2 regions of the Klebsiella sp. I138 genome follow, and region 1 is predicted to be linked to the other one. Evidence: predicted binding sites of a transcription regulator. Region 1 holds the regulator's gene; the other holds the start of a gene.
The links. Region 1 encodes PhoB, which activates phosphate uptake and scavenging genes when phosphate is short. Its sites were predicted from a motif close to CTGTCATAAAACTGNCNNAT; they were not measured.

Region 1 (15,472 bases):
GCGCAGCTTCGCCATCCGCTTGTACAGCCCCAGCAGCGCAGTGTCCTGCAGAGCGGGATCCCACGGGAAGGGTTTGCGGCAGAAAGGATCGTTGTTGCCATCGACGCCGACTTCATCACCGTAGTAGATACACGGTACGCCCGGCCAGCAGAACAGCCATACTACCGCCAGCGGCAGGCGCGCAACATCTTTGCCCAGCAGCGACTTAAATCGCGCGGTATCGTGGCTGTCGAGCTGGTTAAACATCCGCAGCTGCTGCTGATGCGACAGCCCGGCACGGTAGTTATCCATCCAGGCGACGCAGGTCTGCGCGTCAATTTTCTGCGGGTCATAGGAGATATCGGTATTGGCGAGAAAACCCCACAGCGGGAAAGTAAAACCGCGGTAGTTCATGGCGGCATCTTCGGCATCCGCCTGTAACCACTGACGGGCATCGCCAAAATGTTCGCCAAAAACAAATGCTTCAGGCTGCGTTTGCTTCGCGGCCTCGGTAATACCGGCAATATGGCGCAGGTTGTTACGCGCCCCGCCGCCTTCCCCGAGCATATGCACCACGTCCAGCCGCCAGCCGTCCATACTCCACGGCGCTTTCAACCAGTGGCGAACGATGCTGTCTTCCCCGGCATAGATTTCATTCACCAGACTCTCCGAACGGTAATCCAGCTTAGGCAGGCTGGAGTAGCCCAGCCAGCTATGCGCTTCACCTTCGGCAGAGATGGTGAACCAGTCGCGCCATGGCGAATCGGCATGATGGCACGCCCCGCTGCTGCCGCGCTGATGGCGATCGAACCAGGCGTGAGAATCGCCGGTATGGTTAAACACGCCGTCGAGAATCAGACGCATCCCTTCTCGCTGGGTATTGTGACGCAGACGAATCAGCGCTCCGTCACCGCCAAATTGCGGATCGACGCGACGATAATCTTCGGTATCGTATTTATGCACGCTGGGTGCGACAAAGACCGGGTTCAGGTAGAGAGCGGTCACGCCAAGTTGCTTCAGATACGGCAGTTTTTCGCTGATACCATCCAGATCGCCGCCATAAAATGTCGAACCGCCCGCCTCGCCGGTTAACGGCTCATCCCACGATTTCTGGACAATATCATGCCCGGCGGCGTGGTGGTGATAAACCCGATCTTGCTCTGCTTCCCGCGATTCGCTGCGTGCAAAACGGTCGGGGAAGATTTGATAAAAGACCTGATCGGCCACCCACTGCGGGCCGCTATCCGGCAGATCGACGGCGAACTGTTCCAGTCGCGCCGGTGGAAAACGGTTAAAGCCCTGCGGGGTGAACCAGCGCTGGCGATCCGCCCACAGCAGCTTAAAACTGTAGCGTCGACGCGGCTGGCCGCTGGCAAGATTGATCTCGCCCCGCCATGCGACGACGCCCGGATGCGGCTCCTGCCGCAGTCGGTGCATCGGCAGCGAGAGCTCTTCATTATCTTCTTCCGCCCGCAGCGTTACCCGCTGCGGCAAGTCATCACCGCTTAGCCATAATGTGATAAAGAGTCGTTCCTGCTGCTCCTTAATAAACGGAGCCACAGGCAGGTGCCATGCCTTCAACATCGTCATTCCTCTCTCTTTAGAATGGGCACACCTTGCCACAGCGCACAGGCGTATGACTCATCATCATGGGAATAATTAGGGGAGGATAATGGGGGTGGAGAACGCGCCTGCCAATTCCGACAGGCGCGGGAGAAGTTACTGCGCCTGGGCCAACTGGCGGTCGCGGCGGGTTTTCAGCTTCCAACCGGCCAGCAGCAGAACTATCCACGCAAAACCGACGTACAGCGAGATGCGGGTATCCGGATGGTAGCCAATCAGCGCAATGATAAAGACGAGGAACACCAGCCCCACGGCCGTCGTGGTCACGCCGCCCGGCACTTTAAACTTCAGCGCTTTCGCCTCTTCCGGCGACAGACGACGACGGAAGGCAATCTGCGACAGGAGGATCATAATCCACACCCAGACGGTGGCGAAGGTGGCCAGTGACGCAATCACCAGGAAGACGTTTTCCGGCATGATATAGTTCAGATAGACCGCAAACAGCAGCGCAACGGTCATCACCAGCACCGTCACCCACGGGATCCCACGACGCGAGGTTTTGGCAAAAATCTTCGGTGCGCTGCCCTGCTCGGCCATCCCGTGCAGCATACGCCCCACGCCGAATACGTCGCTGTTAATCGCCGACAGCGAGGCGGTCAGCACCACAAAGTTCAGGATGCTGGCAGCAAACGCAATCCCCATATGCTGGAAAGTCAGAACGAACGGACTGCCGTCAGTCCCCACCTGATTCCACGGATAAATGGACATAATCACGAACAGGGTGCCGACATAGAACACCAGAATACGCATCGGGACCGAGTTAATCGCGCGCGGAATAGATTTCTCCGGGTCTTTCGCCTCGCCGGCGGTAATGCCGATTATCTCTATCCCGCCGTAGGCGAACATCACCATCTGGAGCGACATCACCATGCCCAGCCAGCCGTTGCTGAAGAAGCCGCCGTTGCTCCAGAGATTATGGATGCCGGTAGGCTGACCACCGTTACCGATCCCCCAGATAATAATGCCGAAGCCAGCAATAATCATGATGATGATGGTGGCGACTTTAAAGAACGAGAACCAGAACTCCAGCTCGCCGAAGACTTTAACGCTCATCAGGTTAACGGCGCAGATTATCAGCACCACGCTCAGCACCCAAATCCAGTGCGGCACCGTCGGGAACCAGACGCCCATATAGATGCCGAACGCCGTCACGTCGGCAATCGCGACAATCAGAATTTCAAAACAATAGGTCCAGCCGGTGATATAGCCCGCCAGCGGGCCGAGATAATCCTGCGCGTAGCGTGAAAATGAGCTGGCGGCGGGGTTATGTACCGACATTTCCCCCAGCGCGCGCATGATGATGTACGCCGCAACACCGCCGATAATATAGGCCAACAGAACGCTCGGGCCGGCCATTTTAATGGCGTCAGCCGAACCATAGAACAGGCCGGTACCAATTGCGGATCCCAGCGCCATAAAGCGGATATGCCGGGTACTTAGCCCGCGCTTAAGTGTGTTACTACTTTCCATCGTATTCCATGCCGTTTTTCTCTTTGGGCCTTCGCAGGGGCAAAGTCCCAAAGAGGATTACCTAAAAAACAAAAAACCACGGGACCCGAAGCCCCCGTGGCTTAACACTGATTAAAACCGTTGGTTAATGCGCGCTGGAAGTCACCTGACGCCCTGCCGCACGGTCCCAGATAACCGCCAGAACCGCCATCACCGCGGTCGGCATCAACCAGGCCAGACCCTGTTCTGCCAGAGGCAAACGCGAGGTCCAGGCCGGCAGGATATCCGCAAACGCCGACGATTTAATGCCGTCAATGATACCAAACATCAGACTGATAAACATGGCCGGCGCAATCACGCGGGACGAATTATGCCACCAGTTACGGGTAAAGCTTAATACCACCAGTGCGATACAAGGCGGATAGATAGCCGTCAGCACTGGAATAGAAATCTGAATCAGATGGCTCAGGCCCAGGTTGGAAACCGCCATCGAGAAAATACCGAGAATAAATACCAGCGAACGATAGGACAGCGGCAGATACTGCGCGAAGAACTCAGCACAGGCGCAGGTCAGGCCAACGGCGGTAACCAGACAAGCGATGAAAATCAGCGCCGCCAGCATAAAGCTACCTGCACCACCGAAGGTGTGCTGGACGTATGCATGCAAAATTGCCGCGCCGTTAGCGGATTGATCGACCAGCGTTGCGCTATCAGAACCCAGGCGGAACAGTGCCAGGTACAGCAGCGTTAAACCGACGCCGGCCATCAAGCCAGCCCAGACGGTGTAGCGGGTCAGCAGGCGCGCTTCGGTCACCCCACGGGAACGCGCGGCGTTAACAATCACGATCCCGAAGACCATCGCGCCAAGGGTATCCATTGTCAGATAGCCGTTGACGAAACCGTTAGAGAACGGGGCGGTACGGTAAGCCTCCAGCGCATTACTGATCGGGCCAGCCGGCCAGACGATTGCCGCAACGGAAAGAATAATCAGGGCAACAATTTTCAGCGGGGCGAGGAAATTCCCCACGGTATCCAGCAGCTTACCCGGATACAAAGAGACCAGAATCACCAGTGCGAAGTAAATCACGCTGTAAATCATCAGCGGCAACGCGCCATCACCGGTCAGCGGGGCAATCCCGACTTCAAAAGAGACCGTCGCGGTACGCGGCGTCGCAAACAGTGGACCGACGGCCAGATAGCAGACCACCGCCAGCAGGATACCGGCAACTTTACCGATAGGCGTACTCAGACTTTCAACGCCACCGCCGACTTTCGCCAGCGCCACGACCGTTAGCACCGGTAAACCCACGGCGGTAATCAGAAAGCCAATAGCGGCGGTCCAGACGTGTTCACCAGCCTGTAAACCTACCATCGGAGGGAAGATAATGTTGCCTGCGCCAACGAACAACGCGAAGGTCATAAAGCCCAACGCGATAATGTCGCGAGATTTTAACTGATGGGTCATAAATTCATTACTGCCTGTGGGTGTGGTGTTGTTAACAAACGGAAAATACCGTGCCTTCCCTTAGGGGATGATACAGCGGCGGTTGCCGGCAAACTCAGCGAGATATGCTCCCGAAGCGGCGTGGGAAAGAATTGTTTTTTGAATTACCACGCAAAAACAGTCTGTCTGCGACTGTATGGGGGGCAATTTAAACGCTTATAACGTTTTAATGCAAGGCGGGATCGCAAAAGCAGATGATTATGCTAAGTCTATTTCACAGACCGGAATTATTGACCATATTGAAGGAAAACCTCCGGCTAATCATGCGAACAAAAAAGCAGCAGACGTTCATTAATTACGCGGGGAAAAAGTGACTGCAAACGAAAATGACCAGCCGAAGCTGGTCATTGGAGATGAATGAAAAACGTCAAAACGATGCCGTTCTGCCATATTCCACCCAATTATAAAAACAAGGAAAATCAATTCATTGATTTTCGGCTGCTCACCACAAAGAAGGAAAAACCACGCTTTTTCCTTCTTTGTCAGCAATCTGAAATGACCAGCCGAAGCTGGTCATTGGCAAGAAATGCTGACAATGGCGCGATCAGGCGCTTTTTTTGGCAATTAAACGTTCCGGGAGTAAGAAACTAAAACGCGTCCCTTTCCCCACCGTACTCTCAATTTCCAGCCGGCTGTCGTGATGATTTACCGCATGCTTCACAATAGCCAGCCCAAGACCGCTGCCGCCGGTTTGCCGCGAACGGGCTTTATCCACGCGATAAAACCGCTCGGTCAGGCGCGGGATATGCTCCGGCGCAATTCCTGGCCCATTATCCTCAACGCTAAACAGCGCGCCATGGGGCGCACGCTGCCAGCTGACGGTAATCTCCGTCCCTGCCGGCGTATGGTTGATCGCGTTATACACCAGATTGGACATCGCGCTGCGCAGCTGCTCTTCATTACCTAGCACCTGCAGGCTCTCATCGACGTGGAAGTGGATCGTCTGCTTCTGCTGGCTGAGCGTCTGCGCTTCGCGCTCCACCACCCGTAGCATCATCGGCACATCGATTTTGTCATTCATCGCCAGCGTCGGCGCCGCTTCAATCCGCGACAGCGTCAGCAGCTGCTTGACTAACCCCTCCATGCGCTGGGTCTGCTCGCGCATCGTATGCAGCGCTTTTTCGCGCGTCATCCCTTCCAGCACCTGCTCCTGCATCATCTCAAGATAGCCCTGCAGCACCGTCAACGGCGTGCGAAGCTCATGGCTGACGTTGGCAAAAAAGTTTCGCCGTGCGCCCTCCAGCTGGTGCATCTGCGTGACATCACGCGCCACCATCAGCCACTGTTTGTCGCTGTAGGGCATCACGCGGATTTCCAGATGACGAGACGTATTGAGGACGAGATTAAGCGGTTTTGTGAAATCCCTGTTTTTGAGGTAGTTCGCGAATTCAGGGTAGCGCAGAAGATTGAGAATGTTTTGTCCGCTGTCGTCCGGCCAGCGCAGATTGAGGATCTGCTGAGCCAGACCATTACACCAGAAGATGGCGCCCTCCTCCGTCGTCAACACCACCGCATCGGGCAAAGACTCCGCCCCGCTACGAAAGCGTTTGATCAGACTGCCCAGTTCGCGTCGGCGCTTTTTATTGCGCATCTGCATCTGGTGGAGGCCGTACAGCAGCGGTTCCCAGCTGCCGCTTCCCGGCGGAGGTGTCATGCTGCGGTCAACCCACAGCCACCATGAAAGACGTAATAAATTCCAGAAATGCCAGATGAGAAGTCCGGTTACTGCCGCCAGCAAAAACCACGGCAGATAACCCACCACCGCCCCGAGAATCAGGGCCGGGATACAACATAAGAAAAGCTCAAGCGCCAGCCTTTTCCATGACAGCCGTTCCAGCACGGTTCACACTCCTGTCGAGATTCAGAAACGGGCGGAGAAACGATATCCTGTGCCACGGACCGTTTGCACCATCCGGTCATGGCCGCTATGTTCCAGCGCTTTACGCAGACGACGAATATGCACATCCACCGTTCTGTCTTCTACATACACATTCGTTCCCCAGACGTGATTCAGCAGCTGTTCGCGGCTGTAGACACGTTCCGGGTGGGTCATAAAGAAGTGTAATAATTTAAACTCCGTCGGCCCCATATCCAGCGGACTTTCACCGGTCATCACGCGATGCGAGGAAGGATCAAGGCTAAGCCCTTGCATTTCAATCACTTCTTCAACCGCCATCGGCGAAATTCGGCGCATTACGGCTTTGATGCGCGCCACCAGCTCTTTCGGCGAGAAAGGCTTGGTGATGTAATCATCGGCGCCGGTTTCCAGACCACGTACGCGGTCTTCTTCTTCACCCCGCGCGGTCAGCATGACGACCGGAATATCGCGGGTCATCGCTTCACGCTTGAGCAGCTTGATAAACTGCAGACCCGATCCGCCCGGCAGCATCCAGTCGAGGAGAATCAAATCAGGCCAGGGTTCATTGAGTTGATTCACCGCACTGTCATAATCTTCCGCCTCGACGGGCTGAAAGCCGTTTTGCTCCAGAACAAAGCAGACCATTTCGCGGATCGGAGCTTCATCTTCAACGACCAGAATTCTTCTCGCCATTATTTACCCTGTATTTTTTAGCCATCAGTATAGAGTGCGGCGTCATTATGCGTCAGTTTTGTGACAGATTTATGAAAAAAATGACCGTCATATGATAGCGGATTTTGAATAATGACAAGGAGTAACACTCAATCCTGAAAGTGTTAAAGGGGCAACGCGACGGATGACATGTATATAATGCGCTAATGCTTTTTCGCCAGGGAATACTTATGCGCATCATCCATACCTCTGACTGGCACCTTGGCCAGAACTTTTACAGCAAAAGCCGCGCCGCCGAACATTCGGCCTTTCTCGACTGGCTGCTGACCAGTGCGCAGGCGCACGAGGTCGATGCCATTATTGTCGCCGGCGACATCTTTGATACCGGCTCGCCGCCAAGCTACGCCCGCGAGCTGTACAACCGCTTTGTCGTTCAGCTTCAGCAAACCGGCTGTCAGCTGGTGGTGCTGGCGGGCAACCACGATTCGGTGGCCACGCTGAACGAATCCCGCGATATTCTGGCCTTTCTGAAAACCACGGTGGTGGCCAGCGCCGGCCATGCCCCCTTTATTCTGCCACGGCGCGACGGCACACCCGGCGCCGTATTTTGCCCGGTGCCTTTCCTGCGCCCGCGCGAGCTGATCACCAGCCAGGCCGGCCACTCCAGCGGCGAAAAGCAGCAGCAATTGTTGAGCGCCATCAGCGACTATTATCAACAGCAGTATGAAGAAGCTTGTGCCCTGCGCGGCGATCGTCCACTGCCAATCGTCGCCAGCGGCCACCTGACCACCGTCGGCGCCAGTAAAAGCGACGCGGTTCGCGATATCTACATCGGCACGCTGGAGGCCTTTCCCGCCAGCCATTTCCCGCCCGCAGATTATATTGCCCTCGGCCATATTCACCGGGCGCAGAAGATCGGTGGCTGCGAGCATATTCGCTACAGCGGCTCGCCCATCGCCCTCAGCTTTGACGAGACGGGGAAAAGCAAAAGCGTCAATCTGGTGACCTTCACCGACGGGCATCTGACGGAGGTTTGCCCTCTGACAGTGCCGGTGACGCAGCCTCTGGCAGTGCTGAAAGGCGATTTTGCCAGCATCAGTGAACAGCTCACGCAGTGGCAGGATAGCCCACAGCAGCCCGTCGTCTGGCTGGACATCGAAATTACCAGCGACGAATATCTGCATGATATTCAGCGAAAAATTCAGGCCCAGACCGAAGATCTGCCGGTGGAAGTACTGCTGGTACGCCGCAGCCGTGCCCAGCGTGAACGTATCCTGGCGGGTGAGCGGCGGGAAACGCTGAGCGAACTGCAGGTTGAGGAGGTGTTTGAACGCCGCCTGGCGCTGGAAACGCTGGAAGAGACGCAGCAGGAGCGCCTGAAGCAGCTGTTCAACGAAACGCTGCATAGTCTGAACGGTGAGGAGCATCTGTGAAAATTCTGAGTTTGCGCCTGAAAAATATCAACTCGCTCAAAGGCGAATGGAAAATCGACTTCACCGCGGAGCCTTTCGCCAGCAACGGGCTGTTCGCCATTACCGGCCCTACCGGCGCCGGGAAAACCACTCTGCTGGATGCCATCTGCCTCGCGCTGTATCACGAAACGCCCCGCCTGAGCAGCGTGTCGCAATCGCAAAACGATCTGATGACCCGTGATACCGCCGAGTGTCTGGCGGAGGTGGAATTTGAGGTCAAAGGGACGGCCTATCGCGCCTTCTGGAGCCAGAACCGCGCCCGCAATCAGCCGGAGGGTAACCTACAGGCCCCGCGCGTTGAGCTGGCCCGCTGCGATGACGGGCAGATCATCGCCGACAAAGTCAAAGATAAGCTCGAACTTACCGCCTCGCTCACCGGGCTGGATTACGGCCGTTTTACCCGTTCAATGCTGCTTTCGCAGGGCCAGTTTGCCGCCTTCCTCAATGCCAAACCCAAAGAGCGCGCCGAGCTGCTGGAAGAGCTAACCGGTACCGAAATCTACGGCCAGATATCAGCCCAGGTGTTTGAAAAACATAAGATCGCCCGCAACGAACTGGAGAAGCTCCAGGCCCAGGCCTCCGGTGTCCTGCTCCTGAGCGATGAGCAGCAGCAGGCGCTTCAGCAAAGTTTGCAAGCACTTACTGATGAGGAGCGCCAGCAGCTCAGCGAGCAAGCGCGCCTGCAAACGGCGCAGCAGTGGCTGCTGCGCCAGCAGGAATTAAGCGCAGAAGCTGCTCAGGCCCAGGCCAAATTGCAGGACGCACAGCAGGCGCTGGAGCAGGCCCAGCCGCAGCTCACCACACTGCTCAACGCGCAGCCCGCAGAGCAGCTTCGTCCGCTGTGGACCCGGCAACAGGAGCAGACGGCCGCCCTGGCGCAAACCCACCGCCAGGTGGAAGAAGTAAATACTCGCTTACATGACCGACTGCGGCTACGTGCGGGGATTCGCCTCGCCGCATGTCAGCAGATGACGCGCCTACAGGACGCCCATCATGCGCTCAGCATCTGGCTTAAAGAGCATGACAGCTATCGACTGTGGGGAACCTCGCTGGCGGGATGGCGGGCGGCCTTCCAGCAACAGGCTCGCGATGAACAGCTGCGCTGCGCAGTACAACAGCGGCTAACGGAAACCGCCCGTAAGCTGGATGAACTGCCACCTGCGGCGCTGACGCTGAATGCAGAACAGGTCACCGCCAGCCTGGCACAGCACACCGCTGCCCGCCCGCTGCGCCAGCAGCTTTCCACGCTGCATGGCCGACTGCTGCCTCTCCGTCAGCGTCAGCAGCAACTGCAAACAACCGAGCAGGCTCGCCGTCAGGAGCAGGAGAAGCTGGAAACAACCCTGGCCCAGCGCCGCCTGGCGTACAAAGAGAAAAATCAGCAGTTCAGCGATGTGAAGGCCATTTGTGAGCTGGAAGCACGTATTGCCGGACTGGAGGAAGAGCGCGCTCGCCTGCAGCCCGGCGCGCCTTGTCCGCTCTGCGGCTCCAGCGAACACCCGGCGGTCGCGCAATACCAGGCGCTGGTACCCGGCGTTAATCAAGCCCGCCGGGATAGCCTGGAGCGTGAGGTCAAACAGCTGGCGGAAGAAGGCGCTCAGCTACGTGGCCAGCTTGAGGCGTTGCTAAAACAACAGGTTAAAGAGAAAGAAGAGCTAGACTCACTTCTCCAGCAGGAGCAAGTGCTCACCTCGCAGTGGCAAACCACCGCCAGTGAACTCCATTGTGAACTGCGGCCACAGGATGATATTCCCGGCTGGCTGGCGGCTCAGCAAGATCGTGAACAGCAGCTGTATCAGCACCAGCAGCGACTGGCCTGGCAGAGCCAGCAGCAAGAGTGCCAACAGCAGCTCAGCCAGCTCAAGCAAGAACAGGCCCAGCGTCGCGCGCAGCTGGAAACGGAGCTTTCCGCCTTCGCCCTTAGCGCCCCGCAGGCCGATCAGGTGGCGAGCTGGCTGGAGCAGCGGGAAGCGCAAACTCGCCTGTGGCAGGAAAAACAGAATGAATGGGTCGCTCTGCAGGAGCAGCTTCAACAGCTGACGCCGCTGCTGGAGACGCTTCCGGAGACAACTGAAACTGCCGACCCGGCGCCGCTAACAGGCTGGCGTCAGGTACATGACGACTGCCTGGCGCTGCATAGCCAGTGGCAGACGCTGTGCCAGCAGCAAAGTCAGCAGCAGGAAGCACTGCTGGCGACACAAACCCAGTTTGCCGCCGCGCTGTCCGGCAGCCCATTTGTCAGCCAGCAGGCCTTCCTCGATGCCCTGCTCGATGGGGAGACACGCCAGCGTCTGGAGCAGCTCAAACAGACGCTGGAAAACACCCTCCAGCAGAATAGCGCCCTGGCGCTACGCGCACGCGATGCACTTAACCAGCATCAACAACAGCCCCCGGCAGACGTCGACCTCACCCAGCCACTGGAACAGGTTCAGGCCCGCCTTCAGCAGCTGGCGCCACAGCTGCGAGAAAACAGCGCCCGGCAGGGTGAAATCCACCAGCAGTTGAAACAAAACGCCGGGAACCAGCAGCGCCAGCAGGCGCTACGCCAGGAGATAGCACTCGCCGAGCAGCAGCTTGAGGACTGGGCGTGGCTTAATTCGCTGATCGGCTCTAAAGAAGGCGATAAGTTCCGCAAATTCGCCCAGGGGCTAACCCTGGATAACCTGGTCTGGCTGGCGAACCATCAGCTGAATCGCTTGCACGGGCGCTATCAGCTCCAGCGCAAGGCCAGCGAAGCGCTGGAGCTGGAAGTGGTTGATACCTGGCAGGCAGATGCGGTGCGCGATACCCGAACCCTCTCCGGCGGCGAAAGCTTCCTTGTCAGCCTCGCGCTGGCGCTGGCGCTGTCCGATCTGGTCAGCCACAAAACACGCATTGATTCGCTGTTCCTTGATGAAGGGTTTGGCACACTCGATAGTGAAACGCTGGATACCGCACTGGATGCCTTAGATGCCCTTAACGCCAGCGGCAAAGTGATCGGCGTGATAAGTCACGTCGAAGCCATGAAGGAGCGCATTCCGGTACAAATTAAGGTGAAAAAAATCAATGGATTGGGATACAGCCGCCTGGATAAATCCTTTGCGGTAGAGTAACTATCCGCACACCTCCCCGACGCCGGTCGGGGAAGCGAATGGCGGCCCGGGTGCAGACATTATGCCGCAGCCCGGGACGCGGTTAGCGGCTTACAGCGGCCATAGCCAGGCCGCGCCGCGCACGCCGCTGGAATCGCCGTGGACGGCTTTGCGGATCGGCGTTTCGCACTCCCCGCCAAACACCCACTGTTTCACCAGCCCAGGCACCGTCTGGTACAGGCGCTCGACGTTGCTCATTCCTCCGCCCAGCACAATCACGTCCGGATCGAGGATATTGACCACGTGGGCCAGAGATTTCGCCAGACGCATCTCATAACGTTTCAGCGCCAGCTCGGCCAGCGGATCTTGTTCACCCACCCGCTGCATAATCGCATTCCCCGTTAGCGGCTGGCCGCTCAAACGCTGGTAATCCGTGGCAAAACCGGTACCGGAGATAAAGGTTTCAATACACCCCTGTTTACCGCAATAGCACGGCACTTCTCCACGATAGCGCAGCTCATCTTCATCCATCCACGGCAGCGGGTTATGCCCCCACTCACCCGCGGTCCCGTTGCCGCCAATATGGGAACGCCCCTGTATCGCGACTCCCGCCCCGCAGCCGGTGCCGATAATCACCGCAAACACGGTCTGTGCCCCGGCGGCGGCGCCGTCTACCGCTTCTGAAACCGCCAGACAGTTGGCATCATTCGCCAGGCGGACTTCGCGGTTCAAACGCTGGCTGAGGTCCTTATCAAACGGCTGGCCGTTGAGCCAGGTGGAGTTAGCATTCTTCACCACCCCGGTATAGGGCGAAATCGACCCAGGGATCCCGACGCCGACGCTGCCGCGTTGCCCGGTCGCCTGTTCCGCCATCCCGACCAGCGCGGCGATGTTCTCTATCGTTTGCCGGTAATCCTCTCGCGGAGTCGGCAAACGGTGACGAAATAACTGCTCTCCCCGGTCGCTCAGAGCAATGACTTCTGTTTTTGTGCCGCCCAGATCAATACCAATACGCACTGTAAGCTCCTCTCCCCGATTAACAATGCAAGCATAGCGACAATTCGCTATCATGCCCGCTGGATTTAACGACAACGCCGTGGAAATTATCATGCTGTGGTTCAAAAATTTAATGGTTTACCGTCTCAGCCGCGACATTTCATTACATGCCGAGGAGATGGAAAAACAGCTGGCCGAGCTGACATTTACCCCTTGTGGTAGCCAGGATATGGCGAAGACCGGCTGGGTATCGCCGATGGGCTCGCACAGCGATGCGCTAACACATACGGCAAACGGCCAGATCGTTATCTGCGCACGTAAAGAAGAGAAGATCCTACCGTCACCGGTTATCAAACAGGCGCTGGAAGCCAAGATCTTCAAGCTGGAAGCCGAGCAGGGCCGTAAGCTGAAAAAAACCGAGAAAGATTCGCTGAAGGACGAAGTGCTGCACTCTCTGCTGCCGCGCGCCTTCAGCCGCTTCAGCCAGACAATGATGTGGATCGACACCGTTAACGGGCTGATCATGGTCGACTGCGCCAGCGCCAAGAAAGCGGAAGATACGCTGGCGCTGCTGCGTAAGACCTTAGGTTCGCTGCCGGTCGTACCGCTGGCGCTGGAAAATCCAATCGAGCTGACGTTGACCGAATGGGTCCGATCCGGGACCGTCGCCCAGGGCTTCCAGCTGCTGGATGAAGCCGAACTGAAAGCGATGCTGGAAGATGGCGGCGTCATTCGGGCGAAGAAACAGGATCTGGTCAGCGACGAAATTGCCGTGCACATTGAAGCCGGTAAAGTCGTGACCAAGCTGGCTCTCGACTGGCAGCAGCGCATTCAGTTCCTGATGTGTGACGATGGTTCAATCAAACGTCTGAAGTTCTGTGACGAACTGCGGGATCAGAATGAAGATATTGACCGGGAAGATTTCGCTCAGCGTTTTGACGCCGACTTTATTCTGATGACCGGCGAGCTGGCGGCATTGATTCAGAATCTGGTGGAAGGCCTGGGCGGAGAAGCGCAGCGCTAAGTTGCACCGGCAACGCTCGACAAATCGAGCAAAATGCCTTCCTGCCACGGCAGGAAGGCATTGAATCACAGATAGCGGCACAGATAAGACGTTGGCTCAGCCACCTGCAGATTAAACTCGCTGTTGCCTGGCACATTGAATACTTCACCGGCGGCATACACTTTCCACTCGGTTTCCCCCGGCAGCAGCACATTCAGCGCACCGCTCACTACCGTCATCTCTTCTGGCTGCGCGGTACCAAAGGTATATTCCCCTTCCGCCATCACCCCGACGCTCGCGCGGCCGGTGCTGCTGCTGGTGAAGCCAATAGATTTCACTTTTCCATCGAAGTATTCATTGCTTTGAAGCATAAACAAGCCCTTATGATCTTTTGTTGAAGCCTCAATATAGGGGGCGCTCCTTGCCCCTGTCACGCAAAATTAATCCCGTGGACAATGTTAAACTAATAGTTCTGCCGCCAGTCGTGAAACCAGCACATTTGACAGCAGAACCGGCACATCCAGCGCTTTTTGCAATACGTCCCGGTGATGCTGATGGTAACCCAGGCAGTCCAGAACCAGCACGTCGGCGCCCTGTTCCAGCAACGCCCGCCCGGCGGTCAATAAATCGCTATCGCTGCCGCTGGTCGGGTTGGCTAGCGCATAGTAAGGCGCATTTTCTAACGAAAGCCATTTTTGCTGCTGCATGGGCAGCACGTCCTCAACGGGAACAATGACCCCGACCTGATGTCCGTCAACAATCGACGCCACCAGCGGCGGAATAATCCGCTGCGGCTCCAGTAAAATGGCATTGCGCGCCGTGAGGCCGCTGAGCATTTCGGAACTTAAAAACAGAATGACATCATATTCTTGCCTGTCGAGCATCGCGATAATATGCTTTAAATCACGCTCGACCTTCTGGCGCGACACTTCGGCTGTCTGGTTATCATTCAATAACGTCAGCAGGCGCTCGTCGCCGGACTCAACGGCATAATCTTCCATAACGTCTTCACGCGTCATTTTGCCTAACAGGCTAATATGAGTGATCTGCTCTTCCCTGATATGTTCGGTTAAAAGTGGCAATACCTCAGCCACCGGTACCACGCCAACGGTTAAAATGGCCATCGTTGTACTCATATCACGTACCTTTTCACTACCACTGCTTCAGCACAGGCTTACTACACACCACATTCGCCCCCCAGTTGGCTAAAAAACAACCGACCAGAAGCGTAGCAGCTTAGCGCCGCCGTTGAATGTAAAGATTGCTGAGGGGTCAGGTACGTTGCTGAAAAATCCGTACCTTAGGGATTCATCAGAAGTACTGATGAATTGGAAATGTGATGAATGCCCGGTATTGCGCCCGGGCACGGAGAAGGATAACGTGGCGCCGGTTCAACATCACACCGTCGGGCGTTCCGGCAGGTAAAGTGGGTAGCGCCCGGTAAATCGGGACAAGGACAGGCGCTCCGCTACGGCTTAAGTCGGGTATCGCAAAGCGCGCTACTCTTTTGCCCCTTCGGCACATTTAACCTGAGGAGAGGCAGAATCCGCATGCAGCGTCGCCAATATTTGCCTGACGACCTCATCCGGCGTCGCGGTTGCATCAACAATATGATGTGCGGTGGCGCGATACAGCGCTTCTCGTTGCGCCAGTACCTCACCGACTTCATCACGGACCGGTTTGCCCGTCAGCGTTGGGCGCTGCTCTGTTTTCGGATAAGCTTCAAGGCGATCGATCAGCGCCGCAACCGAGGCCTGGAGATAAATCACCACGCCGTTTTCACGCATAAACTGACGATTACCTTCGGTCAGAATAATACCGCCACCCGTCGCGACAATCGTCTCC
Region 2 (15,472 bases), 2.2 Mb from region 1:
GTTCGCGCCGCGAGCGCCAGCAAATTGATGAGCTCTTCGTCCTCTGCCGTCAACTGCCGCTGATCGTGGAACTCCGCGCCGGAGATCTGCGCCATATTGTGGCTCACGCCGACTACCCGGCAGCAACCTACCGGTGGCAACTGCCAGTGGACGAACAACAGGTCTTGTGGAGCCGGCATCGTCTTACGGATCACCTGGCCGGTCGGCATGGTGCGATTGGCGGAGCGGATCACTTTTGGTTCGGCCATACGCCGTTGAAACAACCCTATAGCAGCGATAATCAACATTACATTGATACCGGGGCGGTGTTCGGTGGCGAACTGACGCTGGTACCGCTGCAGCGGGCGGATTAAAAATCGCTGTATTCGCGGGCAGGCTGCCAGAAACTATCAATAAAATCCTCGACCGGAAAGCAGCCGCCCTGGCGTATCCGCTGATCGTCCATCGCAACCAGACATCGTCGTTCGTTATCGTAGACGTCTACAACAATATCTTCGCAGCCACCGTCCAGGTAACAAATAAATAAAACTAAGGCAAACATCCTGGCCCCATATTTGGGTTTGTTCGTCAGTATAGGGTAGCTCAGAAACGGGGGGAATAAATAACCCGTCTCAGGCGACGGGTTCTTTTTGAATCAGGCAACGCGCATGATCCAGGCGTCAGATTGTTGATCGTAGTGCTTGCGGTAAAGAACAGAATGTTGACCATCAAGAATGGCGGGAACGCTGGTTTCTGCGTCCCAGCCATCCAGTTGCATACATAAATCCGGATCGGATTTGCAAGGGATGCTTAACGTTCGCTCTCCCTGCTGTTCACCGTGCAGTTCGGCATCGTCTATCTCAAACGCGCCGATACGAATACTGGTTCTACCCATAAATTCACCCCGTTGTTCTGCTGAGTTGTGGTACGACCAGTTAAGGCCGCCATTTTTCAGCGTAGACAACAGGGGGCAAACCGCCAGTAAAAAAATGCGATTTTTTTGCAGTCGATCACGCCTGACCGGCGAAAAGTTTTCCGTCACGAACCAGCTCACGCGGATAGCTGTTTTTTAACCGGGAGCCGACTTTCTTGGCGAGGCCCAGAGTCGCCCCCTGGAACGTGACGATAACTTCATCCAGCTGCGGTGGCGTTTGGGGGTAGACGTCGCGACCACGATACCATTCTTCCGCTTCGGCCTGGGTCAGCTCAAAGGGAGCATCGGGTGCGGCGAGCGCGATCACCGCTTCGTGCTGCCAGCGATAGCCTTTGTTATGGGTTTCCGCCAGACGAATTCCAATCCGGGAAAAACGCACCCGACCGATGAATGACTCCAGCGCTTTTGGGAACAGCCAAATTTCTTTATCGCGTTGCCAAAGGCTGTGACTGTCGTCCCAGTGGAGGCCGACGGCGGCAGCGGCGGTAGAAATTGCCGCGGTTTCACGGCCTTTCACCGGCGAAAAAGGAAATTTTCCGACTTTGTAACCCGGTATCGGGAGCGGTTCAATCGCCGCAGTTTTCTGTAACCGGGCAACAAAAAAACCTTCGCAGTCAAAAATCTGCGGGAAGACGTGGAGAAATCCCTCCGCCGTTAAGGCATCCGTGGCCTGCGGGAACAGCTCGCCCAGCGGTAAGACTTCAACTGCCTGGGGGTAGCGGGCGAGCAACCACTGGACGACTTCTTCGTTTTCTTCCCGGTTAAGGGTGCAGGTCGAGTAAACCAGCGTGCCCCCGGGGCGCAGCGCATGAAATGCGCTGTCGATGAGCTCACGTTGAGTCCCGGCGATTTGCTGGTTACTCTCCAGCGACCAGTTTTTCAAGGCATCGGGGTCTTTACGCACGACGCCCTCGCCTGAGCAGGGAGCGTCGAGCAGAATGGCATCAAAGCACTCCGGCAGCGCGGCGCCAAACACCCGGCCATCAAAGTGGGTTAATGCAACGTTGCTGATGCCGCAGCGGCTGATATTCGCATGCAGGACTTTAACCCGGCTGGCGGAAAACTCATTGGCGAGGATCCCGCCTTCGTTTCCCATCCGTGCAGCTATCTGCGTCGTTTTTGAACCCGGCGCGGCGGCCACATCCATCACCCGCTGTGGCATATCGCCATCGGCAAACAGCGCGGCAACTGGCAGCATTGAACTGGCCTCCTGGATATAAAACAGGCCGCTCAGGTGTTCGGCGGTGCTGCCCAGCGGCAGGGCGTCTTCATCTTCTCGTTCAATCCAAAAACCTTCTGCACACCAGGGAACCGGCGTCAGCTGCCAGCCATAGGGCGCCACCCGTTGCAGAAAATCAGCAACGGTAATTTTCAGCGTATTCACGCGCAGGCTGCGGCGTAACGGCCGCTGACAGGCGGCGATAAAGTCATCGAAGGCGAGATGCGCTGGCATCGCGTCACGCATTTGAGAGAGGAATTGCTCGGGAAAATAGACAGCGTTTTGAGCCACTGGTGCGCACCACAAGAAAAAAGGGTGCGCAGTTTATCATAAACGCTCCGGCGGGGGACACCGGAGCGTTTTGCTTACTGTGGCAGAGCGGTGCCCCATTCACGCCACTCTTTCGGTTCGCTTTCCAGCAGCAGGAAGTGTTTCCCGTCCTGAGCCTTCGGCGCCAGCGGCGTACCCGGCGGCGTGGCAAAGGAGATACCGCCACGAATAAACTGGTTAAAGGTCCCGGTTTTCACGACGCCGCCAATCAGGCCAAAGTCGAGGTTATACCCGGAAGAGAGCCAGAAGACCGAGTTGTTACGGACCAGATACTGATAGCGTTTGCTGATGCGTAATTTGACCATCACGCGATCCGACATCGAGCCCAGCGTCAGCCCGGTAACCGTACCGACTTCCAGTCCACGGAACAGAACCGGCGTACCGATATCCAGCGAACCCGCTTCCGGCACTTCAACAACGATGCTCAGGCCGTCAATGTAGCGGGAGTCGCTAATCGTTGTTTCCTGAATTTCGAAATCACGACGCGGTGAGCCGCGGCCGGGTTCAACGTTGATATAGGGCTGGAAAATCGTGTCCAGATGTTCGACGCCCGCCGCAGAAATCTGCGGGGTTATCACGGAGAAACGAGTCCCGCCGCGGGCGAAGGTGTCGACATATTCCGGATAGAGTACGGCTTTTGCCTGGACTTCATTTTTGGCGGTAATCAAATTCAGGGTCTGAACCTGGCCAATATTAATCCCCAGGTAGCGAATCGGCATCCCTTCGGAAATTTTACCCGCATCGAAGGCATGCAGGGTAATCTGGCCGCCTACCGCGCGCGCTGCGGTTTCAGATGCGTAGAGAATACGTTTATTGCTGATTCGCGCGCCGGCGCTGCTGCCGCTGAGATCGTCAAAGCTGATGGCGCCTCTCAAGGCTCGGGACAGCGGTGAGGCCTGCACAGTAAGGCCATTCCCGTCGAGCTGGACTTTGGCGCCGCCTTCGGCCCAGAAGACGCTATTATTGGTCAACAGATAGCGGTATTCCGGCTTGATATGCAGATCGATATCAAACGCATTGCGGCGCGGCTTAACCGAAATAATCTCGCCGACGGCAAACTTACGGTACAGCACCACTGAACCTTCCTGAACGTCCGGCAACGTTTCCGCCGTCAGGCTCAGGGTCGTCGTCGGAACGTCGCTCAGGCTGTTTTCTGCCGCTTTTTCCATATTGGCATACAGCGGATAGCTGGACTGAATCGCCCCTTTTTCGCCAGGAATAATGCGAATACCGCCTTCTACCCACTCGCTGGCGCTGGCGCCAAGCACTTTAATACCATCGAAACCGACTTTTACGTCAAGGCGGCTGTTAACGACAAACTTACTGTCGCCGCGGACCAGGTTGCGATATTCAGGCGTAATCGCCACCTGGAAGGTGACGCCTTTGGCAGTCAGCTTGCGTTCCAGAACCTGGCCCACCTTCACGCCGTACAGCATGAGCGGTTGTCCGGCATCAATACCGTAACTCTCCGATGCCGTCAGCGTCACCGTGGCCACGTCAGGTTCATCCAACAGCGATTTGTCCGCCGGGAGCACCACAAAGTGATTACGCATTTCCCCTTCACCGGGTACCAGTTCAAAGGTGTTTCCGGTTAGCAGCGCACTAAGACTGGGGTTATCCAGTGAGATTTTCGGCTTTTTCATCTGGATAAGCGTTTTATCTCTGAGCAGGGTGACGACGCTCGGGTCGACCGTCATTTCGCCAGTCACTTTACTGCCGGGAGTCAGATTGAGTTTGGTCAGTTGCCCGACTTCCAGCCCCTGATACATCAGCGGCGTGGAGCCTGCTTTCAGACCCTCGCCGTCGGGCAGTTCCAGCGTGACCAGCACGCCGCGCTGACTGTGGGCCAGATCTTCGTACAGACCGAATTCATCGTTTTGTTGCGCGGTAGTGGAATCGGCAGGGGAGTCAAAGGCGATGGCGCCGTTGACCAGCGCCGAAAGGCTTTCCAGCTGAACTTTCGCGCCGCTAAGGCCAACATCGGCCTTGACGCCCGACACATTCCAGAAGCGGCTGCCTTTTTTCACCAGCTCGGTAAAGCGGCGCTCGATCAACACATCGATAGTCACACCCTGGTTGTTATCGTTGAGTGCGAAGTCATAAACACGACCTACCGGAATTTTGCGGAAATAGACCAGCGATCCGCTGGTCAGCGAACCGAGGTCCGGCGCCTGCAGATGGATCATCAGCTCGCCGTTATTGATATGGTATTTCGGTTGAGTATCGAGTGCGACGAAATGTTCCTGCGGATCGCCTTTGCCGGGCATCATACCGATATAGTTACCGCCAACCAGGGCATCAAGGCCGGAAACGCCGGCCAGGGATGCTTTCGGCGTGACCAGCCAGAACTGAGTATCTTTACGCAGAGCATCTTTCATGTCGCCTTTAACGCTGGCGGAGACTTCGATTTTGCTGAGGTCTTTACTCAGAGAAATATTCTCGACGGTGCCCACCTCTACCCCCTGGTAGCGGATAGGTGTGCGCCCCGGGACAATCCCGTTGGCCGACTGGAAGTCGATGGTAATCGTCGTACCGCGATCGTTATAGCTGGTCCAGATTAGCCAACTGGCAATCATGAGCGCTATCACCGGCAGCAGCCAAAATGGCGAGATGCGACGTTTGGTTTTGATTCTGGCTTCAGTCGGTGAAGCGGGCGTTTCCTGACTCATGTGCGTCCCAAAGTAAGCGGCTGTCCAGCCATTCAACAGCAAGGATAGTTAATATTACCGCGGCCCCGAAATATACCGCAGCGGGTCCCATCGTAAAAGCGAGGAGTTGGTCGCGATTAATCAGTGACATGGTTAATGAGATAACAAAAAGATCCAACATTGACCATCGGCCGATCCAGGTAATCAGCCGTAGCAGGATGATGCGAGTACGCAGCCCCTGTTCGCACTTGAATTGTATGCTCACTAATAGCGTAAACAACACAATAACTTTGGTAAATGGCACCAGAATACTGGCGATGAACACCACCGCGGCAATTGCCACGTTGCTGTTGCCCAGGGACATAATACCGGAAAGGATCGTATCATCCTGGCGCGCGCCGTTAACGTAAATAATGGAGATTGGCAGCAGGTTTGCGGGGAGCAGGAATACCACCGAAGCAATCAGTCCGGCCCAGCTTCGCTGCAGGCTTTGCGGCCGCCGATGGTGCAGCGGCGTATGGCAGCGCCGACAGCGCCCGCGAGCATCGCGAAAGCCGGTGTGGTGACAGCCGGTACAAACCTGTAGCGCCGGGTCGGGCCTCAGTGCGGGCCGCTGCGGATAAAAACGCTCCCACAGCTCCTCAACGTTCATATGAATGATTGTCAGAATGCTGAGCAGCGTGAGCGAGATAAAGGCCACAAGCCCGACGCCCGGCTGCAGGAAGGCATAGTCCTGCACTTTGATTGACGCCACGCCGATGCCGACCAGGTAGATATCCAGCATCACCCACTCTTTAAGCTTTTCCAGCATCAGCAGCACCGGGCGTAAATTCATCCCCAGTACGTTACCCAGCCAGAGGTAGGCAATGGAGGTAACCAGCAGTGCCGGTGCGCCAATGGCGCAAAACAGCACCATCGCCGCGGTGAGCGGGTCGCCCTGGCCGGTCATTTGCCAGATGCCCTGGATGACGTTTGCGTCGATACGCACGCCAAGCAGATGCAGACGCAGCAGAGGCTCAGTCCACGCAAACGGCATCAGGAGCATCATGGCAATGGCCATACTGCCAAGTCGTGAAAGAGACCAGTCGCGGCCATCGCGAACTTTCGCGTTGCAGCGGGGACACCATGCGCTTTGATTACGCTTTAGCACCGGCAAGCGAAATAGAACGTCACACTGCGGACAGCGGTGATAATGGGCCTGGGGTAGCGGACTGCTGACCGCACGCACGACCATCTTTTTTGCCGGGGTAATCGGTTGTGTTTTTAGTGGCATTTATTGCGAACAGGAATGAATGTATCTCACTATCTTAACCCAGGAATGAATTCATCTTGAGCCTGAACGCATTTAATGCTTATTTTATTAGGCTGTGCGTGTTTAGCAGTAAGACAACTAAGTGACTATATAATGAACAAAACAGAATTTTACGCGGATCTGAACCGTGATTTTCAGGCATTAATGGCAGGCGAAACCAGTTTTCTGGCTATGATCTCTAATACCAGCGCGCTGCTGTTTGAGCGACTGAGCGAGGTTAACTGGGCAGGTTTCTATCTGCTCGAAGGGGATACGCTGGTTTTAGGACCTTTCCAGGGCAAACTGGCCTGCGTACGGATCCCGGTTGGACGAGGCGTTTGCGGTACGGCCATTGCGCAAAATCGCGTTCAGCGCGTGGAAGACGTTCATGCCTTCGACGGACATATTGCATGTGATGCCGCCAGCAATTCGGAAATCGTCTTTCCGCTGCAGGTGAACAATCAGATTATTGGCGTTCTGGATATCGACAGCATTGCGCATTCCCGCTTCACCGCTGAGGATGAGCAGGGGCTGGCTGAACTGGTCGCACATCTGGAAAAACTCATTTCTGCGACCGATTATCAAAAAATATTCGCCCGCGTCGCAGGATAATCAACGGATAACGTAGCATTTAGCGATGGCGTCATTATAATGACGCCTGTTCATGCCTGCGGCTTGTTGGCTACGTCCGTTGTAATCAGGAAATTTCATGGAAAATCAACCTAAGTTGAATAGCAGTAAAGAAGTTATCGCGTTTCTGGCCGAACGTTTCCCTCAGTGCTTCAGCGCTGAAGGCGAAGCTCGCCCCCTGAAAGTCGGTATTTTTCAGGATCTCGTTGAGCGTGTTGGGGGAGAGATGAATCTCAGCAAAACCCAACTTCGTGCCGCTTTACGTCTTTATACTTCGAGCTGGCGCTATCTGTACGGCGTTAAACCAGGCGCAGTCCGCGTTGACCTTGACGGCAACCCGTGCGGCGAACTGGAAGAGCAGCATGTTGCACATGCTCGCCAGCAGCTTGAAGAAGCAAAAGCTCGCGTTCAGGCGCAGCGCGCAAGCCAGCAGGCTAAAAAGCGCGAAGCCGCCGCTGCTGCGGGTCAGCAGGAAGACGGTACTCGTCGTGAGCGTAAGCCACGTCCACAGGTTCGTCGCAAAGAAGGCACCGAACAGCGTAAGCCGCGTCCAGCCGTTGCGAAAGCACCGCGTGAAGAGCGTCATACCCCTGTTTCAGATCTGACTACGTTAAGCGTTGGCCAGGTTCTGAAGGTGAAAGCAGGCAATAACGCCATGGACGCTACCGTTCTGGAAATCACCAAAGATGGCGTTCGTGTACAGCTGACTTCTGGTATGTCAATGATTGTACGCGCAGAACACCTGGTGTTCTGAAACGGAGGCCGGGCCAGGCATGAACAAATTCTTTAAGCTCACCGCGCTTGCGGGCCTGCTAGCAATAGCAGGCCATGCGTTCGCCGTGGACGATATTACCCGAGTCGATCAAATTCCCGTGCTGAAAGAAGAGCCGCAGCACGCGACGGTGAGCGAGCGAGTGACCTCGCGTTTCACGCGTTCTCACTATCGTCAGTTTGATCTCGACAACGCCTTCTCGGCAAAAATTTTCGACCGCTATCTGAACCTGCTGGACTACAGTCACAATGTCCTGTTAGCCAGTGATATTGCTCAGTTCTCGGCGAAGAAGAATCAAATCGGCGACGAACTGCGCACGGGAAAACTGGACGTTTTTTACGACCTGTATAATCTCGGGCAGAAGCGTCGTTTCGAGCGCTATCAGTATGCGTTGAAGGTGCTGGAACGTCCGATGGACTTTACCGGCAACGATAACTTCAACCTTGACCGCAGCAAATCACCCTGGCCGAAAGACGAAGCCGAGCTTAACGCGTTGTGGGATGCCAAGGTTAAATTTGACCAGTTGAGCCTCAAGCTTACTGGCAAAGATGATAAAGAAATTCGCGAGACCTTAACGCGTCGTTACAAATTTGCCATTCGCCGTCTGGCGCAATCTAATAGCGAAGATGTGTTCTCCCTGGTGATGACCGCCTTTGCCCGCGAGATTGACCCGCATACCAACTATCTGTCCCCGCGTAATACCGAACAGTTCAATACGGAAATGAGCCTGTCGTTAGAAGGGATCGGTGCGGTATTGCAGATGGATGACGACTATACGGTGATCAATTCGCTGGTGGCGGGTGGTCCTGCGGCGAAGAGTAAATCGATCAGCGTCGGCGATCGCATCGTTGGCGTTGGCCAGTCCGGCAAGGGCATGGTTGACGTTATCGGCTGGCGTCTGGATGACGTTGTTGCTCTGATTAAAGGGCCGAAAGGCAGTAAAGTCCGTCTCGAAGTTTTGCCTGCCGGTAAGGGTGCCAAAACCCGTATCGTCACGTTGACCCGTGAGCGAATTCGTCTGGAAGATCGCGCGGTGAAAATGTCGGTGAAAACCGTCGGCAAAGAGAAAGTCGGCGTGCTGGATATCCCAGGGTTCTACGTTGGCCTGACGGACGACGTCAAGGTGCAGCTCCAGAAGCTGGAGAAACAAAACGTCAGCAGCATTGTTATCGATCTGCGTAGCAACGGCGGCGGGGCGCTGACCGAAGCGGTTTCGCTTTCTGGTCTGTTTATTCCTTCTGGTCCGGTCGTTCAGGTTCGTGACAACAACGGCAAAGTGCGCGAAGACAGCGATACCGACGGCGTGGTGTACTACAAAGGCCCGCTGGTGGTGCTGGTCGATCGTTTCAGTGCTTCCGCCTCTGAAATCTTTGCTGCCGCAATGCAGGACTATGGCCGCGGATTGATTGTTGGTGAACCGACCTTTGGTAAAGGCACCGTACAGCAATATCGTTCACTGAACCGGATTTACGATCAGATGCTGCGCCCTGACTGGCCGGCACTGGGTTCTGTGCAGTACACCATTCAGAAGTTCTACCGCATCAACGGCGGCAGTACCCAACGTAAAGGTGTAACGCCGGACATCATGATGCCTACCGGTACCGAAGATCGCGAAACCGGCGAGCAGTATGAAGATAACGCGCTGCCGTGGGATAGCGTCAATGCGGCGACCTACGTAAAATTCGGCGATATGAAGCCGTTTGATCCGGAACTGCTGAAACTGCATGATGAGCGGATCGCCAAAGATCCCGAGTTCCAGTACATCATGAAGGACATTGCTCGTTATAACGCGATGAAAGATAAGCGCTATATCGTTTCCCTGAACTACGCTCAGCGTGAAAAAGAGAACGAAGAAGACGACGCGACGCGCCTGGCGCGGATTAACGACCGTTTGAAGCGCGCAGGTAAGCCGCCGCTGAAGAAACTGGACGATCTGCCGAAGGATTACCAGGAGCCGGACCCGTATCTTGATGAAACGGTCCATATCGCGGTCGACCTCGCGCATCTGGAGAAAGAGATGCCCGCGGTAGAACCGCCGGTCAGCAAATAAGCACCCAACGGGCACATTGATTGTGCCCGTTTTTATTTCCGTCCCCCTCCAGACCGGCCTCGCGTAAAGATACAAAATGTCAACAATCTACCCGGATGTCAGCACGGCGTGACAAAATGTAAAGTTGTGTTTTTCTCGTGACTTAGCGGGGCCTGATCGTTGAAAATTGGCGTTCTACCCATACGATATGGGTAATCGCATAGTGCGTTTTGTTAAATCGAGGTTAAAAGAAAATTATGATGCGAATCGCGCTCTTCCTGTTGACCAACCTGGCAGTGATGGTGGTGTTCGGGCTGGTGCTAAGCCTGACGGGAATACAGTCAAGCAGCATGACCGGGTTACTGATCATGGCGCTGCTTTTTGGTTTTGGTGGTTCGATCGTTTCGCTAATGATGTCGAAATGGATGGCGCTGAAATCAGTGGGTGGGGAAGTGATTGAGCAGCCGCGCAATGAAACAGAACGCTGGCTGATGAACACCGTCGCGCAGCAGGCGCAGCAGGCAGGTATCGGCATGCCGCAGGTTGCCATCTACCACGCACCGGATATCAATGCGTTTGCCACCGGAGCTCGTCGTGATGCATCTCTGGTTGCCGTGAGCACCGGGCTGCTGCAAAACATGAGCCGTGATGAGGCAGAAGCAGTTATCGCCCACGAAATCAGTCACATCGCCAACGGTGATATGGTCACCATGACGCTGATTCAGGGTGTAGTGAACACCTTCGTTATCTTTATCTCGCGCGTTATCGCGCAGATTGCCGCCGGTTTCCTGGGCGGTAACCGGGATGACAGCGAAAGCAGCAACGGTAACCCGCTGATTTACTTTGCCGTGGCTACCGTGCTGGAGCTGGTGTTCGGTATTCTGGCCAGCATCATTACCATGTGGTTCTCGCGTCATCGTGAATTCCACGCGGATGCCGGGTCTGCCAGACTGGTCGGTCGTGAGAAAATGATTGCCGCTCTGCAACGTCTGAAAACCAGCTATGAGCCGCAGGAAGCCAGCAGCATGATGGCGTTCTGTATCAACGGTAAGGCGAAGTCAATGAGCGAACTGTTCATGACTCACCCGCCGCTGGATAAGCGTATTGAAGCGCTGCGCAGTGGGGAATACCTGAAGTAAGGTTGTTTCTGAGAAGATAAAACAAAAATCCGCGGCCTTCGGGCTGCGGATTTTTTTATGGGCGAAGCCCGGCGAGAGTGGCTATTGTCCCGGACGGGGCTGGGTCACACGAAGCCCGCTGACGGCGGCGGCAATCACCGCCAGTCCACCGGCCAGCAGCAGGGCACTGTGTGTGCCGCTGTTGCCCTGCAGATTGAGGAGCAGGGCGACCAGCGCCGCGCCGGTGCTTTGACCGAGCAGACGCGCGGTTCCCAGCATTCCGCTGGCGCCGCCGCTGCGGTGGCTCGGCGCAGAAGAGACAATGGTGTGGTTATTCGGTGACTGGAACAGACCAAAACCGGCGCCACATAGCGCCATACGCCAGATAATATCCAGATCGGAAGGCGACGAGGGCAACAGCGCCAGACCAAACAATCCGCAGGCCATTACCAGTAAACCAATGGCCCCCAGCAATCCCGCATGGACCTTTTCAATCATATAACCCGCCAGCGGTGCCATCACCATGGTGGCTAAGGGCCACGGCGTCAGTAACAACCCGGTTTCTACTTCACTGCGCCCCATCATCGACTGCAAAAAGAAGGGCAGAGAGACCAGCGCCAGCATTTGCGCGCAGAAAGAGCAAATGGAGGTGCAAATAGAAAGGGAAAAAAGCGGAATACGCAGCAGGTCAATTGGCAACAGCGGTACCGGCATTTGCAGCTGGCGGCGAACAAAAAAGAAGCCAATAATCAGCATCGCGGCTACTTCTGCGAGCACAAGCTTCCCGGACTGGCCTTGTGCAAAACCACCGAGGGCGGTGATCAACAGGCCGAAGGTCAGCGCATTCATAATGGCGCTGGGGAGGTCAAAACGGGTAATTTTGCTACGCCCGGTATTGGCCGGCAGGTAGCGCATGGCGAGGATCAGCGAAACAATCCCCAGCGGAATGTTAATAAAAAAGAGCCATTGCCAGGAGGCGACGGAGAGAATAGCCGCCGCAATCGTGGGGCCGGCTGCCGAGGAAACAGCCACCACGAAGGAGTTAATTCCCATCCCGCGGCCAAGAAATCGCTGGGGGAAAATAAGCCGGATCAGCGCCGTGTTGACGCTCATCAGGGCAGCGCCGCCAAGCCCCTGCGCAACGCGTGCGAGGGTCAGCATCTCCAGGGTCTGAGAGAGTGCGCAGGCCAGAGAGGTTAAGGTAAACAGCGCAAGACCGATTTTGTAGATGCGTCGATAACCAAACATATCGCCGAGGAAGGAGAGCGGCAGAAGGGCAATCACAATGGCGATTTGATAGGCGTTGACTATCCAGATCGAGGCGGCCGGTGAGGCATTTAAATCGGTGGCAATGGTCGGCAGAGCCACGTTGGCTATCGCTCCGTCAAGTACCGCCATGGCTAACCCTAGAATGATGGTCAGAATTGCACCGTAGCGCTGCGGTATAGGCAGGCCATCGGAAATGTTTTTATCCATGTTGAGTATGTGTCTTTAGGGTAATTATTCTCTGAGTAATGATTTTAGCATTGATTATTCGGCTGTATGTCGCAGATTTGTAACGATTGAGCAGAAGATCGATTGCGAGGGCCGTGATGCGAATTTATAATAAAAACCGGTTCTAATTTTTATAAAACAGTTACGATGAGGTGATAAATGGCAGTTGCAGATTTGGATAAGCAGCCAGATTCTGTCTCTTCGGTCTTGAAGGTTTTTGGCATTCTGCAGGCGCTTGGTGAAGAGCGTGAAATCGGCATTACCGAACTGTCTCAGCGCGTCATGATGTCAAAAAGCACCGTTTATCGCTTTTTGCAGACCATGAAATCGCTGGGCTATGTGGCTCAGGAAGGCGAATCTGAGAAATACTCTCTGACCCTGAAGCTGTTCGAACTGGGCGCGCGTGCGCTGCAGAATGTCGATCTGGTGCGCAGTGCCGACATCCAGATGCGTGAGCTTTCACGTCTGACGAAAGAGACAATCCACCTGGGGGCGCTGGACGAAGACAGCATCGTCTACATCCACAAAATAGACTCAATGTACAACCTGCGGATGTATTCACGCATCGGTCGCCGCAATCCGCTGTACAGTACCGCGATAGGTAAAGTGCTGCTGGCGTGGCGAGATCGCGCTGAAGTTGAGCAGATTCTGGAAGGTGTGGAATACAAACGCAGCACCGACCGTACCATCACCAGTACTGAAGAGCTGCTCGGCGTTCTGGATCAGGTGCGCCAGCAGGGCTATGGCGAAGATAACGAAGAGCAGGAAGAAGGGCTGCGCTGTATTGGCGTACCGGTCTTCGACCGCTTTGGTGTGGTGATTGCTGGTCTGAGCATCTCATTCCCGACGCTGCGTTTCTCTGAGGAGCGTCTGAACGAATACGTCGAGATGTTACACACGGCGGCGCGTAAAATTTCTGAACAGATGGGGTATAACGACTATCCATTCTGAAAAGAATGACCGTCGGGTATAGGCAGAGCGACAGCAGGAACGCGCTTCCCGCTGTCGCATATTCGCATCACCCTTTGTCGATAACGGTTTCGCTTTTACGTAAAATCGGGCAGTCGGTAAGGCCGATAATACCGCTATCAGAATGAACGTATTGTGCGGTGCTGGTACCGCGAGCGGTCAGATATTTACACTGAAGCCCCAGTCCGGCTGCGTTCTCATTGCTGCCAATCAAGATGCCATAGCCGCTTAATAATATGCCAATCCATACGATAGCCAGTACTACAATGGAACGAATGATTAATCGCATTGTTGCCTCATTGTTTGCTTTATCCCTGCGTTTATTTTGACAGCTACACGTATTGAAACAAGTCTATGATTCCTAAACTTGTCTTTCGTATTACAGTTAGCCACGGTTTAAGATGCTCATGTTATCCTGGAAACATCGAATACTGATGCGGAGAATGGAGTGAAAAAATTACGCTGGGTTTTGCTGATAGTCGTCATAGCAGGGTGTTTGTTGCTGTGGACTCAGATGCTTAACGTAATGTGCGATCAAGATGTACAGTTTTTCAGCGGCATCTGCACAATCAACAAGTTCATCCCCTGGTAAGACATTTTTATTACGACCGATTTTCTTCTGCTCTGCGAGTGGTAGAATGTACGCCTTCTCTTTGAGGTGGTGAAATGAGTGAGTTACTAAATCCTGGGATCTTAAATCTGGCATCGCTGGCACTTTCCGTCGTGCTGCTGCTTGTCGGTTTGTTGTTATGGTTTTTTGTTAATCGCGCAAGTTCGCGCACCAATGAGCAGATTGAACTGCTGCAGGCGTTACTGGACCAACAAAAGCGACAAAATGCGCTACTGCGCCGCCTCTGTGAAGCCAATGAGCCTGAGAAAGAAGAGGTTGCCAAGACTTCAGCGGGAGAAAAGGACGATGACGACTTTATTCGTCTCGTTGCTGAACGGTAACTAACTGACAGGTGTGCACCGGCCAGGTGTGCACCTGAACCAGCGTGGCGCACTATAACTTTTTCTTATCTTTTCTGACCGTTTTGTCACACATATTCCCCCACTTAATGTGTTCCGGCTCGCAATTCTGGCATTGATGTTACTGGGTTTTTAGTTAATCAAATAAAATAATAACATTCTGTTTTAATTGTCTGAAGCAAAAATAGTGTCATTAATGTTTCATGTTTAAATTGTATTATGAATTATATTTATGACGTAATCCTGAGCCCAATTTATATCCCTGTATATCCTCAAGGTATGCCAATTTTCTTCTATAGATATGAGCTTTTATACGCATCGTTATGCACCTGCCTGGCCTCACTCTTCTGAATCCACATCGTTCGAATCCCCTGGCTGCTGGAGCGACTGAAGTTGTTGAGCTATGGTAAAAAAAGTTGCAACCATTGGGTTAACTATATCGCTAATCCTCAGCAAGCAACACGGGCCTTCCCGTGCGGCAAAGGCGCATAAATGTGCAGGTGATCAAATGATTCCCTTATAATTTGTGCGAAGGATCGAGACACGTTTAAAAATGGCTTGCCATTGTTTTCGTAGTATGTGATAACACGTTTCGGGTTAAACGAGGTACAGTTCTGTTTATGTGTGGCATTTTCAGTAAAGAAGTTCTGAGTAAACACGTTGTCGTTGAATACCGCTTCTCTGCCGAACCTTATATTAGTGCCTCATGCAGTAGTGTGTCAGTTTTATCTATGTAAGCGCCTGTGGGCGAAAAAAACAGTCTAAGGAATTTTGCAAATGGCAAAGATTAAAGGTCAAGTTAAGTGGTTCAACGAGTCTAAAGGTTTTGGTTTCATTACTCCGGCTGATGGCAGCAAAGATGTGTTCGTACACTTCTCCGCTATCCAGGGTAATGGCTTCAAAACTCTGGCTGAAGGCCAGAACGTTGAGTTCGAAATTCAGGACGGCCAGAAAGGTCCGGCAGCAGTTAACGTTACTGCTATCTGATTCAAGACCACTCATCTTGTAAGAAAAGCCTCGCCTCTGCGGGGCTTTTTAGTCTTTATTGCAAAACATTTCCATTTCTCCCCTTCCGTCGTGCTTTGTTGCA

Region 2: a site for PhoB is predicted at 12,493-12,512, ahead of kdgR (DNA-binding transcriptional regulator KdgR). Genes of this name have one in related genera too.

The regions. Positions count from the first base shown of each region.
Region 1 covers NZ_CP180447.1:2,952,902-2,968,373, forward strand. The annotation lists gene malZ (maltodextrin glucosidase) at 1-1,563, opposite strand, end outside; gene proY (proline-specific permease ProY) at 1,699-3,072, opposite strand; gene brnQ (branched-chain amino acid transporter carrier protein BrnQ) at 3,197-4,516, opposite strand; gene phoR (phosphate regulon sensor histidine kinase PhoR) at 5,100-6,395, opposite strand; gene phoB (phosphate response regulator transcription factor PhoB) at 6,417-7,106, opposite strand; gene sbcD (exonuclease subunit SbcD) at 7,316-8,518, shown strand; gene sbcC (exonuclease subunit SbcC) at 8,515-11,649, shown strand; gene mak (fructokinase) at 11,740-12,645, opposite strand; gene rdgC (recombination-associated protein RdgC) at 12,737-13,648, shown strand; gene ppnP (pyrimidine/purine nucleoside phosphorylase) at 13,714-13,998, opposite strand; gene ACMYSK_RS13840 (AroM family protein) at 14,086-14,763, opposite strand; gene aroL (shikimate kinase AroL) at 15,127-15,472, opposite strand, start outside.
Region 2 covers NZ_CP180447.1:715,876-731,347, forward strand. The annotation lists gene pphA (protein-serine/threonine phosphatase) at 1-353, shown strand, start outside; gene ACMYSK_RS03275 (YebW family protein) at 350-541, opposite strand; gene ACMYSK_RS03280 (YebV family protein) at 635-874, opposite strand; gene rsmF (16S rRNA (cytosine(1407)-C(5))-methyltransferase RsmF) at 990-2,423, opposite strand; gene ACMYSK_RS03290 (MlaD family protein) at 2,498-5,131, opposite strand; gene yebS (membrane integrity lipid transport subunit YebS) at 5,100-6,383, opposite strand; partial or broken gene ACMYSK_RS03300 (GAF domain-containing protein) at 6,516-7,029, shown strand; gene proQ (RNA chaperone ProQ) at 7,111-7,785, shown strand; gene prc (carboxy terminal-processing peptidase) at 7,805-9,853, shown strand; gene htpX (protease HtpX) at 10,090-10,971, shown strand; gene ACMYSK_RS03320 (MFS transporter) at 11,053-12,426, opposite strand; gene kdgR (DNA-binding transcriptional regulator KdgR) at 12,604-13,395, shown strand; gene ACMYSK_RS03330 (YobH family protein) at 13,463-13,702, opposite strand; gene mgrB (PhoP/PhoQ regulator MgrB) at 13,862-14,005, shown strand; gene ACMYSK_RS03340 (YebO family protein) at 14,080-14,364, shown strand; gene ACMYSK_RS03345 (DUF2627 domain-containing protein) at 15,003-15,119, shown strand; gene cspE (transcription antiterminator/RNA stability regulator CspE) at 15,160-15,369, shown strand.